Regions from separate parts of the Bacillus cereus group sp. RP43 genome, predicted to be linked through region 3. Evidence: predicted binding sites of a transcription regulator. Region 3 holds the regulator's gene; each other region holds the start of a gene.

Region 1 (4,296 bases), 3.0 Mb from region 3:
CCTATACCAATTGAAACAATTGAGGCGATTGAATCAGCGAAACTGGTTGTAACGAGTGATCAAAGGTGCGCTGTACAGTCAGCGGCTGAGTTATTGGATTCCCTATCTTTTGTGCAAAATCCTCTTTTTAGGGAAGCTGAAGTTCCAACAAGTTTTTATGCTCCAAAATGGTTGAAATGTAAACCGAATGTATGGATGTTTATTGGACGTACACGATGGATAGTTGGTTATAGTAAAGAGGTTGAGTCTTATAAGGAAGTACGAGAAAGAGCAAGGCAAGCCACTAATATGTTGCACCGCTATGCGCTCGTACATGGACATATTGCCCTTGTAGGTCATAGTTATTTTAATGCGATGCTTGGGACTGAACTGAGGGCAATGGGGTGGTCTGGTTCGCCTATTTTCCATAGGAAGCCATGGGGGTGTACAACGTATACATTTCATGAGGCGATGGATGGAAATGTATTAAATACAAAATTAATTTAAAAGAGGCTGTCCCTTTGGCAGCCTCTTTCTCTACATAACAAGTAAAAAAGAATTGTCCTTTTAAGATATAGAAACCAATGACCGTAATGTTTTTATTAGATGGGCATACGGTTCACCGACGAGCATAACGGTTTTATCTTCTTTGTAACCAAGTTTTTCATATAGTGAAAAAGCGCGTTTGTTTTCTAAATTAACAAGTAAGGCGATTTTTTCATGCCCTTTTTCAGTTGCATGAAGTTCAGCTGCATCGATTAATTTAGAGCCAATGCCACGTCCACTGTACATATTTGAAACTGACAACGTGTCAATATAATACTCATCAAGTTCAGCTTCTTTTTCTAACGTAATGGATTCGTCTTCATGTAGTTCTCTTAAGTAGTGTATGATTGGTGCATCAAGTTGTTCAGTGTCACTACCGTGATAAACGACAATAACCCCAACTACTTTTCCATCTTGTTCAGCCACTAAACAGTTTTCATAGCTCAATCGATTATTTTCTTTTGTGAACCATGTTTCAAGTCCTAGTATTACTTTTGCTTCAATTGTGCTACCTGTGATTTTTTCAGCAATTTCGTGCAGAGCGTCATACAGTAAAGGTGCTACTCCTACCGCATCTGTCTTTTTTGCTTTCCGAATCATAGTATCCCTCCTAGTTCTATGTGTATATTGTAGCATAAAATAAAATAACAAACAGTGGCGTATACAGAGTGTCAAAAAGTTTGATATAGAGAAGTAGCTATGTTAGTATATGATATTTAGTGCGAATATAATAAAGTGATATAGATATAAAAATAATGAAAGTGAATTACATAATAATAAAGGGATAATTTTACCGTTGTCGACCTATAGAAGATGCGATAAAATAAACTATTGCAGAGAGGTGAAATACATGGATAAACAATTAGCAAATACAATTTTGGATCAGCTGAAAAATGATGAAATAAAGGAGTATGTTGCGACAAAAGATGTATTTTATACGTTCAGAGAAGTTGTTGTAAATCGAGAAGATTTTAAACATATTATCGGGAACGCACAGCGCGGTGGACAGGTAATTTATACATATTCAGAAACACCACGTTCATAAATCGAAGATAAAGGAGAGGAGAATTATGGGAGATTTTAAACAAGGCATATTGCCACATTGGGATTATATGTGGAAAGATAGAGCTGGGAATAGGTTTATGGGAATGGTTATGTATCCAGAGAAACGAAAATGTTCAGCAAAAATGCTTCAGAAAATAAAAGGGGCGTATGAACAAGCAGTAGAAATTAAAGTAACGGTACAAGTTCAACATACATATCAGTACGTAGAAGGAATGATCGTATACTTTGATGAAGAAGCTCCTGTATGTACAATGCTCGATAAAGATGAGAATCCACATCATATATTTGTAAAAGATATTTTGCGTATTGAGCACCCTGAATAATTTTTTTCATAAATAAATTGAAGTTCCATAATAATAATCTTTTTCTATAATAGTTATCTTTTAGTATGTAACGAGGAACGAAAGAATATGTATAATATTTAATAAAGTAAAATTGATAAATGTAATCGTTTGTTAGAACAGATTATCGTTTAATATCTGTTCTTTTTTGCGTGATGCTGGAGAAATATATTACTCCAGCATTTACTGTTTTATGACAAAAAATATTGTTAACTTTTTTTAAAATAAGGTTAAATTCGTTGACAACTTTTTTGAAAAGCACTTTATTGACATGAGTTTTAGAATGTTGTTTCATAGTCTTTGTATTGAAAAAAATCGACGGTCATGTCGAAAAGTAAAAGTTAAAAAAAGAAAGAATTTATACATATATCTTGTGTCTTATTTTGAAACGTAATACAATATATAGAGAAATCAAGAAACGACATACAGAGAATATAGATTGGAGAGGGAGGGTCGGAAATGTTAGTTGCATATGATTCTATGACAGGAAACGTGAAGCGTTTCATTCACAAATTAAATATGCCGGCCGTTCAAATTGATGAAGCTCTAGTATTAGATGAAGACTTTATTCTTATTACGTATACAACAGGTTTTGGCAATGTACCGGAACGTGTTTTAGACTTTTTAGAACGCAATAATGAAAAATTAAAAGGCGTATCTGCAAGTGGCAATCGTAATTGGGGAGACATGTTTGGTGCAAGTGCTGACAAAATTTCTACTAAATATGAAGTGCCTATTGTATCAAAATTTGAGTTATCTGGAACAAATAATGATGTAGAATATTTTAAAGAAAGGGTGCGGGAGATTGCGACACATTGAACTGAATAATGAAATCACGCAAATGCAGGACGGTTTTTATCAGCTTCATAAAGATAAAGAGGCATTAGAAGTCTTTATGGAAGAAGCTAGAGAGAATACCGTTCCTTTTAATAGCGTGGCAGAGCGAATGGAGTATATGAAAGAACATGATTACTATTACAATGTTCTGGACGAGTATAGCTTGGAGGAAGTAGAAGAAGTATATAACATCGCTTATGGTGAAAACTTCGAATTCCAATCTTATATGGCAGCGTCTAAGTTCTACAAAGATTATGCGTTAAAAACGAATGATCAAAAACAATACTTAGAAAGCTATGAAGATCGTGTAGCAATTGTGTCATTATACTTAGGACGCGGTGATGTTGCGAAGGCAAAACAATTCGCAAGCATGATTGTAAAACAAAACTACCAACCGGCGACACCAACCTTTTTAAATGCGGGAAGAAGCAGAAGAGGAGAAATGGTGTCTTGTTTCTTGTTAGAGATGGACGATAGCTTAAATTCAATCGGCTTTAACATTAATACTGCAATGCAATTATCAAAAATTGGCGGGGGAGTAGCTTTAAACTTATCTAAGCTACGCGCACGTGGTGAGCAAATTAAAGGTATTGATAACGCTGCAAGTGGTGTAGTACCTGTTATGAAATTGCTTGAAGATTCGTTTTCATATGCGAATCAACTTGGCCAACGAAAAGGTGCCGGCGCAGTATACTTAAACATCTTCCATTGGGATATTATTGAATTCCTTGATACAAAAAAAATAAATGCCGACGAGAAGAGCCGTATTCAGTCTCTATCAATCGGAATTATCGTTCCAAGTAAGTTCTTTGAGCTTGCTGAGAAAAACGAACCTTTCCATGTTTTCGCGCCTTATACGGTGTTTAAAGAATATGGCAAGCATTTAGATGATATTGACATTGACGAAATGTACGATGAATTAATGAGCAATCCGAAAGTGAAGAAGAAGCCGCTAGATATTAGTGCACGTGATATGCTTATTAAAATTGCAATGATTCAGCTTGAGTCTGGTTACCCATACTTAATGTTTAAATCAAATGCAAATAACCAGCATCCACTGAAGGATATTGGAACTGTGAAGATGTCGAACTTGTGTTAAATATGTAGCACCTTCTAGTAGAAATGCTAGTCGAAAACTCCGTTAAACGGGGAAAGCCTCAAGTTTGAGGTAACCTACCGTGCTAAATCTTATCTTAGAATGAAAATAGAAAAGTTCAGAATGTATCTTATTATTTTGTATAGCAGAGTTATCGGACAACATAAAGTAATAAGAGACTTTCTGAAAGATTAAGATAAGTAAAAGCCTAACGACTATCCCTTATGGGAGTAGAGCGCAAGCGATTGGCGTTCGAAAAGCGGAGCACCTAACCAGGTAATGCTGTAGGTGATGATATAGTCTGTCCTGTATGGTGACATACAGCAGTTGCATGAGCAACGGACTGAGGAGTAGCGAACTCGGTTGAACATTCGAGACAGAAATCTTCCAGCTTCAAGAAACTTCTGAAATAAATGATTACGGTACAGAAGA
Region 2 (4,296 bases), 1.0 Mb from region 3:
TCATTATTTTGAGCACTCTGTATCTCTTCTAACGTGTAACCTGTATAAATCCATAGATTTTTTTTCAAATCCTTCACTGCTTTTGCTACTTTTTTCACTTCAGTAGCTTGAAAAAATGGATCTCCACCTGAAAATGTTACATCAGTTAATGAATTTTTTTCAATCTCTTTCACAATTTCTTCTACCGTCATTTCAGTCCCATTGCAAACATTCCATGATTTCGGATTATGGCAACCGATACAACGATGCGGACAGCCCGCAAAAAACACGACTGTCCGCAACCCTTCTCCATCTACTACACTATCATGAATGATATTCATAACTTTCATTTATGCTTCACCCGATCCATCTCTTCACTACGTTTCGCGCTATTCCATTTTGACATATCTCCTACAAGATATCCTGTTATGCGGCGAATTCTTTCTATTTCATTCTCATCTTCATTTCCGCAGCTCGGACATTCATTCCCGATAATGCCATGATAACTACAGCACTTACAACGATCGACAGGATGGTTAATTGAACCGTACCCTACTCCGTACTGCGCCATCGCTTGTACAATTTGCTTTAACGCTTTTTGATTATGCACAGCTGCACCATCTAGTTCAATGTACGTAATATGTCCGCCATTACAAAGAGCGTGGAACGGTCCTTCTAATCGAATTTTATCTATCGCTTGAATATTGTAATACACCGGTACATGGAACGAATTTGTATAATAATTATGATTTGTCACACCGCTAATTACACCAAATTCTTCTCTATCTTTTTTCACAAACTTTCCTGATAACCCTTCTGCTGGCGTTGCAATTACAGAGAAATTGAGTTGATGTTCTTCCATCGCCTTATCCATTCTCTCTCTCATAAAGGAAATAATTTCATATCCAAGCTTCCACGATTCTTCATTTTCTCCATGATGTTTTCCAGTTAACGCTACTAAACATTCTGCAAGACCGATAAAACCAAGACTTAACGTCCCTTGTTTTAAAATCGGTGCCACAGCATCTTCAGGTTGTAACGACTCTCCACCACGCCATACACCTTGTGAATATAAGAACTGAAAATCTCTTGCTCTCTTTGTACATTGATAAGCAAATCTCTCTAATAATTGCTTAACGCCTAAATCTAAGTAATAACTTAGCGCTTCAAAAAACGCTTCTTTTGAACCACTAATTAGCGCTAATTTCACTAAATTAATAGAAGTAAACGATAAATTCCCTCTTCCAATTGCTGTTTCTTCTCCATGTATATTAGACATAACACGAGTACGACACCCCATATAACATACTTCACTTTCAGGTCGACCATCATAATGCACAGCATTAAACGGAGCATCTAAAAACGAAAAGTTAGGGAATAATCGCTCAGCGGTCGTTTCTAACGCTAATTCAAATAAATCATAGTTCGGATCACACTCTTCAAAGTTCACGCCTTTTTTCATTTTGAAAATTTGAATAGGAAAAATCGGTGTTTCCCCTTTACCAAGTCCAGCTTGCGTCGCTTTTAAAAGTTCCTTAATTAAAAGCCTTCCCTCTTTCGATGTGTCTGTTCCATAGTTAATAGAAATAAACGGTACTTGTCCCCCGCCCCTACTATGCATACTATTTGAATTATGAACGAAAGCCTCACACGCCTGATACGTATCATTTTCTGTCTCTTTCCATGCAAATTCCTCTATTTGTTCTTTCGTAAGCGGATATGACTGTAGTCGTTTTTTATGTCTCTCTACTGTTTTTCTCACATACGGCGCTAAATCAATATCAAAGAGTGCAAACGATTGACCACCGTGCTGCATATTTTGATTCGCCTGAAAAATAATTGAAGAAAGCGCCAACGCACTTTTAATGTCTTGCGGTTGTCTCATATGTCCATGTCCAGTATGAAAACCATTAGCTAGCATTTGCGCTAACGGAATTTGCGAGCAAGTCGTCGTTCCTGTTGCATAAAAATCTAAATCATGTGGATATAATATATTTTGATCTATCGCTTTTTTCACTTGATCTGATAATAATTTTTCTACTGCATAATACTTTGCGCTCTCAGATGCGAACGTTCCCATTACTCCCATTGGAGATCGACCATCTACATTTGCATTTTCCTGCATTAAATCTTGTTCATTACCGTGGATAATTGTCTCAAATACTTTCATTAATTCTTCTCCACGTACATTTTGTTTCAACATTCATAACCCTCCACCAACATGTTGTTGTCTTTTGATTAAAATCATACAACATATAGTTCTAGTGTTTTTGTGAAAAATGTAACATTCCTGTGAAAGTTTTTTTAAAAATTAATGACTTTTTCATTTATAAAAAAGAAATGTGCTCTTTACAAATGTATGGTACAATATACGGGAAAAACTCTTTTTACCCTTTATCAACACATTTGTATAAAGGAGACTGAACTCATGGTTATTACATATCTTTTATTTATCGTTGCCTATCTACTCGGTTCGATTCCATTTGCATTAGTCGTTGGAAAAATCGGTTATGGAATCGACATTCGTGAGCATGGAAGCGGTAATCTAGGCGGAACAAATACATTCCGTACATTAGGGAAAAAAGCAGGTTTTATCGTTACAATTGCTGACATTTTAAAAGGCACATTAGCAACAGCTCTACCGATTATTTTCGGATTAGATACGCACCCACTATGGTTTGGATTAGCCGCTGTTCTTGGACATGTCTATCCAATCTTCGCAAAATTCCGCGGAGGGAAAGCAGTTGCAACTTCTGCTGGCGTGCTATTATGCTACTCACCAGTTGTATTTGCAATATTAGCTGTTGTATTTTTCACCCTTTTATTTACAACAAGATACGTATCACTTTCTTCTATGGTAACAGCTGTCGTTGCTGTTATTGCATCAATTGTTAGCGGGGATAAAATCTTCATTATTGCGATGTGTTTATTAGCTGGTATGGTTATTTATAAACACCGTGCAAATATTGGACGAATTATAAATAAAACTGAACCAAAAGCAAACTTTTCAAAAAAGCAAAAATAAGATCGTAACCCACATAACGCAAAAAGAAAACGTGAAGCATATTAATAGCGTCTTTTTGCGTTATTTTTTATACTTAAGAAAAAGCAACATAATTTGGAGGAACTATACATGAATCTTTCCGTAACAAAAGAAGCAGCACAATGGTATAAAAACGAATTAAACTTACAATCGGGTGAAACACTACGCCTTTTCGTACAATACGGCGGTTGCAGTACTGTGCAAAAAGGACTTTCTTTAGGTATTCGTAAAGATGACCCTGCACATCCTGCTGTTCAAACTCAAGAAGAAGGTATTAACTTCTTTATTGAAGGCGATGATGAGTGGTTCTTCGATGGACATAATTTATCTGTTACACTTAACGACGGTGATGATTTCCCTCAATTTAATTATGAAAAATAAAAAAAGCGTGGCTTCTGCCACGCTTTTTTATTTCTTTTTAATTTCCTCATATTTCGCATACCACTCAGGATATAATTTTTTAAATGATACAGGGCGGAACCCTTCTTTTTTCGCACAAATATTCGTTGTACTTGCAGTAATGCAAAGCTCACCATCACCGTTATATATTTCATAACCATATACAACACGAAGCGGGCTCACAGTATCAATCCACGTTTTCACAATTGCTTTTTCTCCGTAACGCATCGCTTTACGATATGAAATTTGCAAGTCTAATACAGGAGAAATAATTCCCTCTTTCTCCATTTCAACATATGAAAATCCTAATTCTTGTATAAGTTTAGTGCGCCCAAGTTCCAGCCACACTAAATAGTTTGAATGGTAAACAACACCCATCTGGTCTGTTTCCGCATAGCGGATTTCAACTTCATATTCTGCTACAAACATTTCTATTCGCCTTCTTTCACTTCTGCTACCTTGCATACATTTAATCATAATACAGTGGAATCAAAAATAAAATAAAAACAGTGAATCTTTTACCGAAAGGGGCAAGCACATGATCCAAATTGTAACTGTTCGTAGCGGTGATAGTGTTTATGGTTTAGCATCAAAGTACGGATCTACACCTGGAGAAATTGTAAAAGACAATGGACTAAATCCAGCTGAAACACTCGTTGTTGGTCAGGCACTTATCGTTAATACGAAAGGCAATAACTATTATGTACAGCCTGGTGACAGCCTTTATCGAATTTCTCAAACGTATAACGTTCCTCTCGCTAGTTTAGCTAAAGTTAATAACCTTTCATTAAAATCTATTCTCCATGTCGGACAACAATTATATATACCAAAAGGTACAAAACGAGCAGTAGAATCCATCGCTTATTTACAACCTT
Region 3 (4,296 bases):
GAAGCATTCAAAACTGTTGCAAACGGTGCGTTAAAAGGAATTGTAGAATTCAGCGAAGAGCCTTTAGTGTCTATCGACTTTAATACAAATACACACTCAGCTATTATTGATGGTTTATCTACAATGGTAATGGGTGAGCGTAAAGTGAAAGTACTTGCTTGGTATGATAACGAGTGGGGCTACTCTCGTCGTGTTGTAGATCTTGTAACGTTAGTTGTAGATGAATTAGCAAAACAAGAAAATGTACAACATATTTAAGTGAAATAGGGGGAGGGCAAGTGAATATTTGCCTTCTTTTTTTATTTTTTTCTGAAAAGAAAAAAATTATAGGAGTATATTTTCAAATAGTGGACAGACCAAAAAACGTTGTGATTACTGTATTTGTGAATCATTTATTTTTTTTGGGGAAAAGTAAAGAGGAAATTATGACAGAAAATCGAAAAAACTGTTGTTGCAAAATGAAAATAAACAAAGTATACTAACACTCGTAAACTTAAGAGCTGAGGTACGTAGTCACTACTTAAAGGGTTAGGACCTCTCTGGACTAACTTTCCCCCGTGGTAGTGGAGCAAGCCAAATTGCAAATTAGTTTTCAATTCGAACAGTTAGAATAAATTTACAAGGGGGAACTGTAGAATGGATACTATGGATACGATGGGTCGTCACGTGATCGCTGAACTTTGGGATTGCGATTTCGACAAGCTTAATGACATGCCGTATATTGAACAATTATTTGTGGATGCAGCACTGAGAGCTGGTGCTGAAGTGCGTGAGGTTGCTTTCCATAAATTTGCACCACAAGGTGTAAGTGGAGTAGTAATTATCTCGGAATCACATTTAACAATTCATAGCTTTCCGGAGCACGGTTACGCAAGTATTGATGTTTATACTTGTGGGGATCGTATTGATCCAAATGTTGCTGCAGAATATATTGCAGAAGGTTTAAACGCGAAAACGCGTGAGAGCATCGAGCTTCCTCGAGGCACTGGTAGCTTCGAAATTAAGCAGAGAGAAACAAAAGCTCTTTAAAAAAGAACATAATTGATTTAAAATGTAAAGAGGTGTATAATGCACCTCTTTTTTAGTTTATATAAAATAGGATCACGATATGTAATAACTTAGAGTGGTCATTGTAGAAGAATGAGTTATATAATATTGTATATATATTTTCACATGTAGGTGAGTAGCGAAGAATAAAGATTATATTGTAAAGGAGTGAATGAATTGCGTTGTCCATCCTGTTTTCATAATGGCACAAGAGTGTTAGATTCGCGTCCGGTAGACGAGGGGCGCTCTATTCGAAGAAGAAGAGAGTGTGAAAGTTGTTTAAGTCGCTTTACGACATTTGAAAGAGTAGAAGAATCACCTCTTATCGTTGTTAAAAAAGAAGGAACACGAGAAGAGTTTAATAAAGAGAAAATTTTACGCGGTTTAATTAAAGCGTGTGAAAAAAGACCTGTATCTTTAAGGCAGTTAGAGGAAGTAACACAAAGTGTGGAGCGTGAACTTCGTAACTTAGGTATATCAGAAGTGAAAAGTGATATGATTGGTGAAATTGTTATGGAAGAACTTCGTGATATTGATGATGTTGCTTACGTACGTTTTGCTTCTGTGTATCGTCAATTTAAAGATTTAAATGTATTTATTGAAGAATTAAAAGATATACTGCAAAAAGAGAGAGAGTAGAAAGAACCTCTTTATATACTGTAAGTAAACGAGATAAGAGAGCTAGAAGCGGAAGCTAATAGCTCTTTTTCGCTAATAAATTATATAATAAGGATAGAACGAGTGAAATATAGGTTAGATTGGATGAGAGAAAGGAAAAGCAAGAATGGAAAAACAGTCATGGATGGAGCTATTGCCGATTGATCGTTATAAAGTAAGTGCAAAAGGGTTGTTACATAATTACGACCGGAAAGTATTAACGATGTTGTATCAGCCGTTAATAGGTAGTAGAGCTTTTAGCTTATACATGACGCTATGGGGAGAGTTAGAGCAAGATCGTGTGTTTGGAAAAGAGAATACACATCACTCCCTTATGGTGACTATGCAAATGCAACTTCCTGAAATATATGGGGAACGAGTAAAGTTAGAAGCGATTGGTCTTTTAAATGTATATATTAAGAAAGAAAAAGATATTCGAATGTTTATATATGAATTGCAACCACCTTTATCTCCGAAGCAGTTTTTTGATGATATTGTTTTAAGTATCTTTTTATATAATCGCTTGAGTCGGACAAAATACAACCAAGTAAAGCAATATTTCTTAGAGGAAGAATTCGATTTTGCTTCTTATGAAAATGTTACGCGCTCCTTCAACGATGTATTTGATTCGTTTAACCCAGGTCAGTTTGAACATGCGCAAGAAGAACTGCGTATCCCGAAAACGACAACTATGCCAAATAACGAGAATGGGGATGCACCGAAAGTTTGGAATGATTTCTTTGATTTCTCTTTATTTGTAGACGGACTATCAGCGCTTGTTCCTAAAAAGGCGATTACAGATCAAGTGCGAGAATGTGTCATTACACTCGCTTATGTGTACGGTGTGGATGTGTTATCGATGCAAAATATCGTTCTTGGCGCAGTGACAGAGAGGCAAACTATTGATATCGAAAGGCTTCGGAAGGGAGCACGCGATTGGTATCAATTTGAAAATGGTCAAGCACTACCTGTATTAAGTGAAAGGGTGCAACCTCATGCTGCTCGTACAATGAAAGAGAAAGAGCCATCTACGCAAGAAGAGATGCTAATGAAGCAGTTAGAGGAAATCTCGCCAAAACAACTATTGAAAGAGATTTCAGGCGGTGCAGAGGCAACGAAAGCGGACTTGCAAATCGTTGAGGATGTAATGATAAATCAAAAATTAACGCCAGGGGTTGTGAATGTACTTATTTATTACGTTATGCTACGCTCAGATATGAAGCTTGCTAAAACGTATGTCGAGAAGATTGCTGGACATTGGGCACGAAAAAAGGTCGGTACAGTAGGCGAAGCAATGGCGCTAGCGAAAGAAGAGAATCGTCAATATCAAGAGTGGGCCGAGACGAAGAAGAAAGGCCGAACAGCTAAGAGAACGGTGCGTAAAGAAATGGTGCCTGATTGGCTTAAAGAAGAACCGAAAGAACAAGCGAAAGAAACTGTGGAAAATGACGTAAGTGTGGAAAAAAAGGCAAGTATGTTAGAAGATGAACGAAAACGATTAGAAGAAGTATTGAAAAAATATAAGCGTGATTAATAGAAGAGAATGAACGCTCTTTGAGGTGAGGAAATGGAGCATATTCAAAATTCGTTTGCGAAGTTAATGGAAAATAAAAACTTTAAAAATAGATATGAAGTGTTAAAAGCGGAAGTAATGGCGCACCCACGTGTGAAAGAATTTATAGACGAACATAAAGGTGAAGTAACGACTTCGATGATTGAACGAAGTCTTGTGAAGTTATATGAATACATTGGACAAAGTGTAGGGTGCGCTGATTGTCCAAATTTAGGGTCATGTAAAAATATGCTGCAAGGATATGAGCCGAAGCTTGTCATTCAAGGTAAGATGATTGATATTCAATACGATCGCTGCGTAAGAAAAGTAGCGTATGATGAGAGAAAGAAACATGAAAAACTCGTTCAAAGCGTGTATATGCCAAATGATATTTTACAGGCGTCTATGGAAAACTTAGACCCTTCAGGTTTAGATGCACGTATTGAGGCGATTGGTGCAGCGAATGAATTTTTACGTGCATATGAACCAGGGAAAAAAGTGCAGGGCTTATATCTTTACGGTAAATTTGGTGTAGGGAAAACATATCTTTTAGGGGCGATTGCAAATGAGCTTGCTCTAAAGAAAATAAGTTCGATGATTGTATACTTCCCGGAATTTTTACGTGAAATTAAAAGTTCGATTCAAGATAATACGATTGGGGAAAAGATTGATGCGGTAAAACGCGTACAAGTATTAATGTTAGATGATATCGGAGCGGAAGCAATGTCAAGTTTTGTACGTGACGATGTTCTCGGTGCGATCTTGCAATTCCGTATGTTAGAAAACTTACCGACGTTCTTTACGTCTAACTTTGATTTCAAACAGTTAGAACATCATTTAACGTATACACAGCGCGGTGAAGCAGAAGAGATGAAAGCGGCCCGTATTATGGAACGAATTCAATATTTAGCGAAGCCAATTTCTATTGGTGGAAAGAACCGTCGTCATAAGTAAAGAGTAAGCTGAGAAGCTTGCTCTTTTTTATCCCGCTATTGGCGGGCAGTAAGACTCCCACCTCAAAATTCGGCTGTAAAGCAAAG

What was found. Region 3 encodes NrdR, which represses ribonucleotide reductase genes. Its sites were predicted from a motif close to AACACNATATATNGTGTT; they were not measured.
Region 1: the regulator NrdR is predicted to act here: its motif matches at 2,324-2,341, upstream of nrdI (class Ib ribonucleoside-diphosphate reductase assembly flavoprotein NrdI).
Region 2: the regulator NrdR is predicted to act here: its motif matches at 2,225-2,242, upstream of QCI75_RS09830 (anaerobic ribonucleoside triphosphate reductase).

Annotation. Positions count from the first base shown of each region.
Region 1 covers NZ_JARVHQ010000001.1:3,860,782-3,865,077, reverse strand. Annotated here, with positions in the region: gene QCI75_RS20170 (histidine phosphatase family protein) at 1-486, shown strand, start outside; gene QCI75_RS20165 (GNAT family N-acetyltransferase) at 547-1,125, opposite strand; gene QCI75_RS20160 (hypothetical protein) at 1,376-1,570, shown strand; gene QCI75_RS20155 (hypothetical protein) at 1,596-1,913, shown strand; gene nrdI (class Ib ribonucleoside-diphosphate reductase assembly flavoprotein NrdI) at 2,391-2,750, shown strand; partial or broken gene QCI75_RS20145 (ribonucleotide reductase N-terminal alpha domain-containing protein) at 2,737-3,864, shown strand; gene QCI75_RS20140 (ribonucleotide reductase large subunit) at 4,247-4,296, shown strand, end outside.
Region 2 covers NZ_JARVHQ010000001.1:1,863,486-1,867,781, reverse strand. Annotated here, with positions in the region: gene nrdG (anaerobic ribonucleoside-triphosphate reductase activating protein) at 1-329, opposite strand, end outside; gene QCI75_RS09830 (anaerobic ribonucleoside triphosphate reductase) at 326-2,182, opposite strand; gene plsY (glycerol-3-phosphate 1-O-acyltransferase PlsY) at 2,408-3,004, shown strand; gene QCI75_RS09820 (HesB/YadR/YfhF family protein) at 3,113-3,403, shown strand; gene QCI75_RS09815 (acyl-CoA thioesterase) at 3,431-3,850, opposite strand; gene QCI75_RS09810 (glycoside hydrolase family 18 protein) at 3,960-4,296, shown strand, end outside.
Region 3 covers NZ_JARVHQ010000001.1:846,026-850,321, forward strand. Annotated here, with positions in the region: gene QCI75_RS04405 (glyceraldehyde-3-phosphate dehydrogenase) at 1-258, shown strand, start outside; gene speD (adenosylmethionine decarboxylase) at 646-1,029, shown strand; gene nrdR (transcriptional regulator NrdR) at 1,225-1,686, shown strand; gene QCI75_RS04420 (replication initiation and membrane attachment family protein) at 1,832-3,238, shown strand; gene dnaI (primosomal protein DnaI) at 3,272-4,210, shown strand.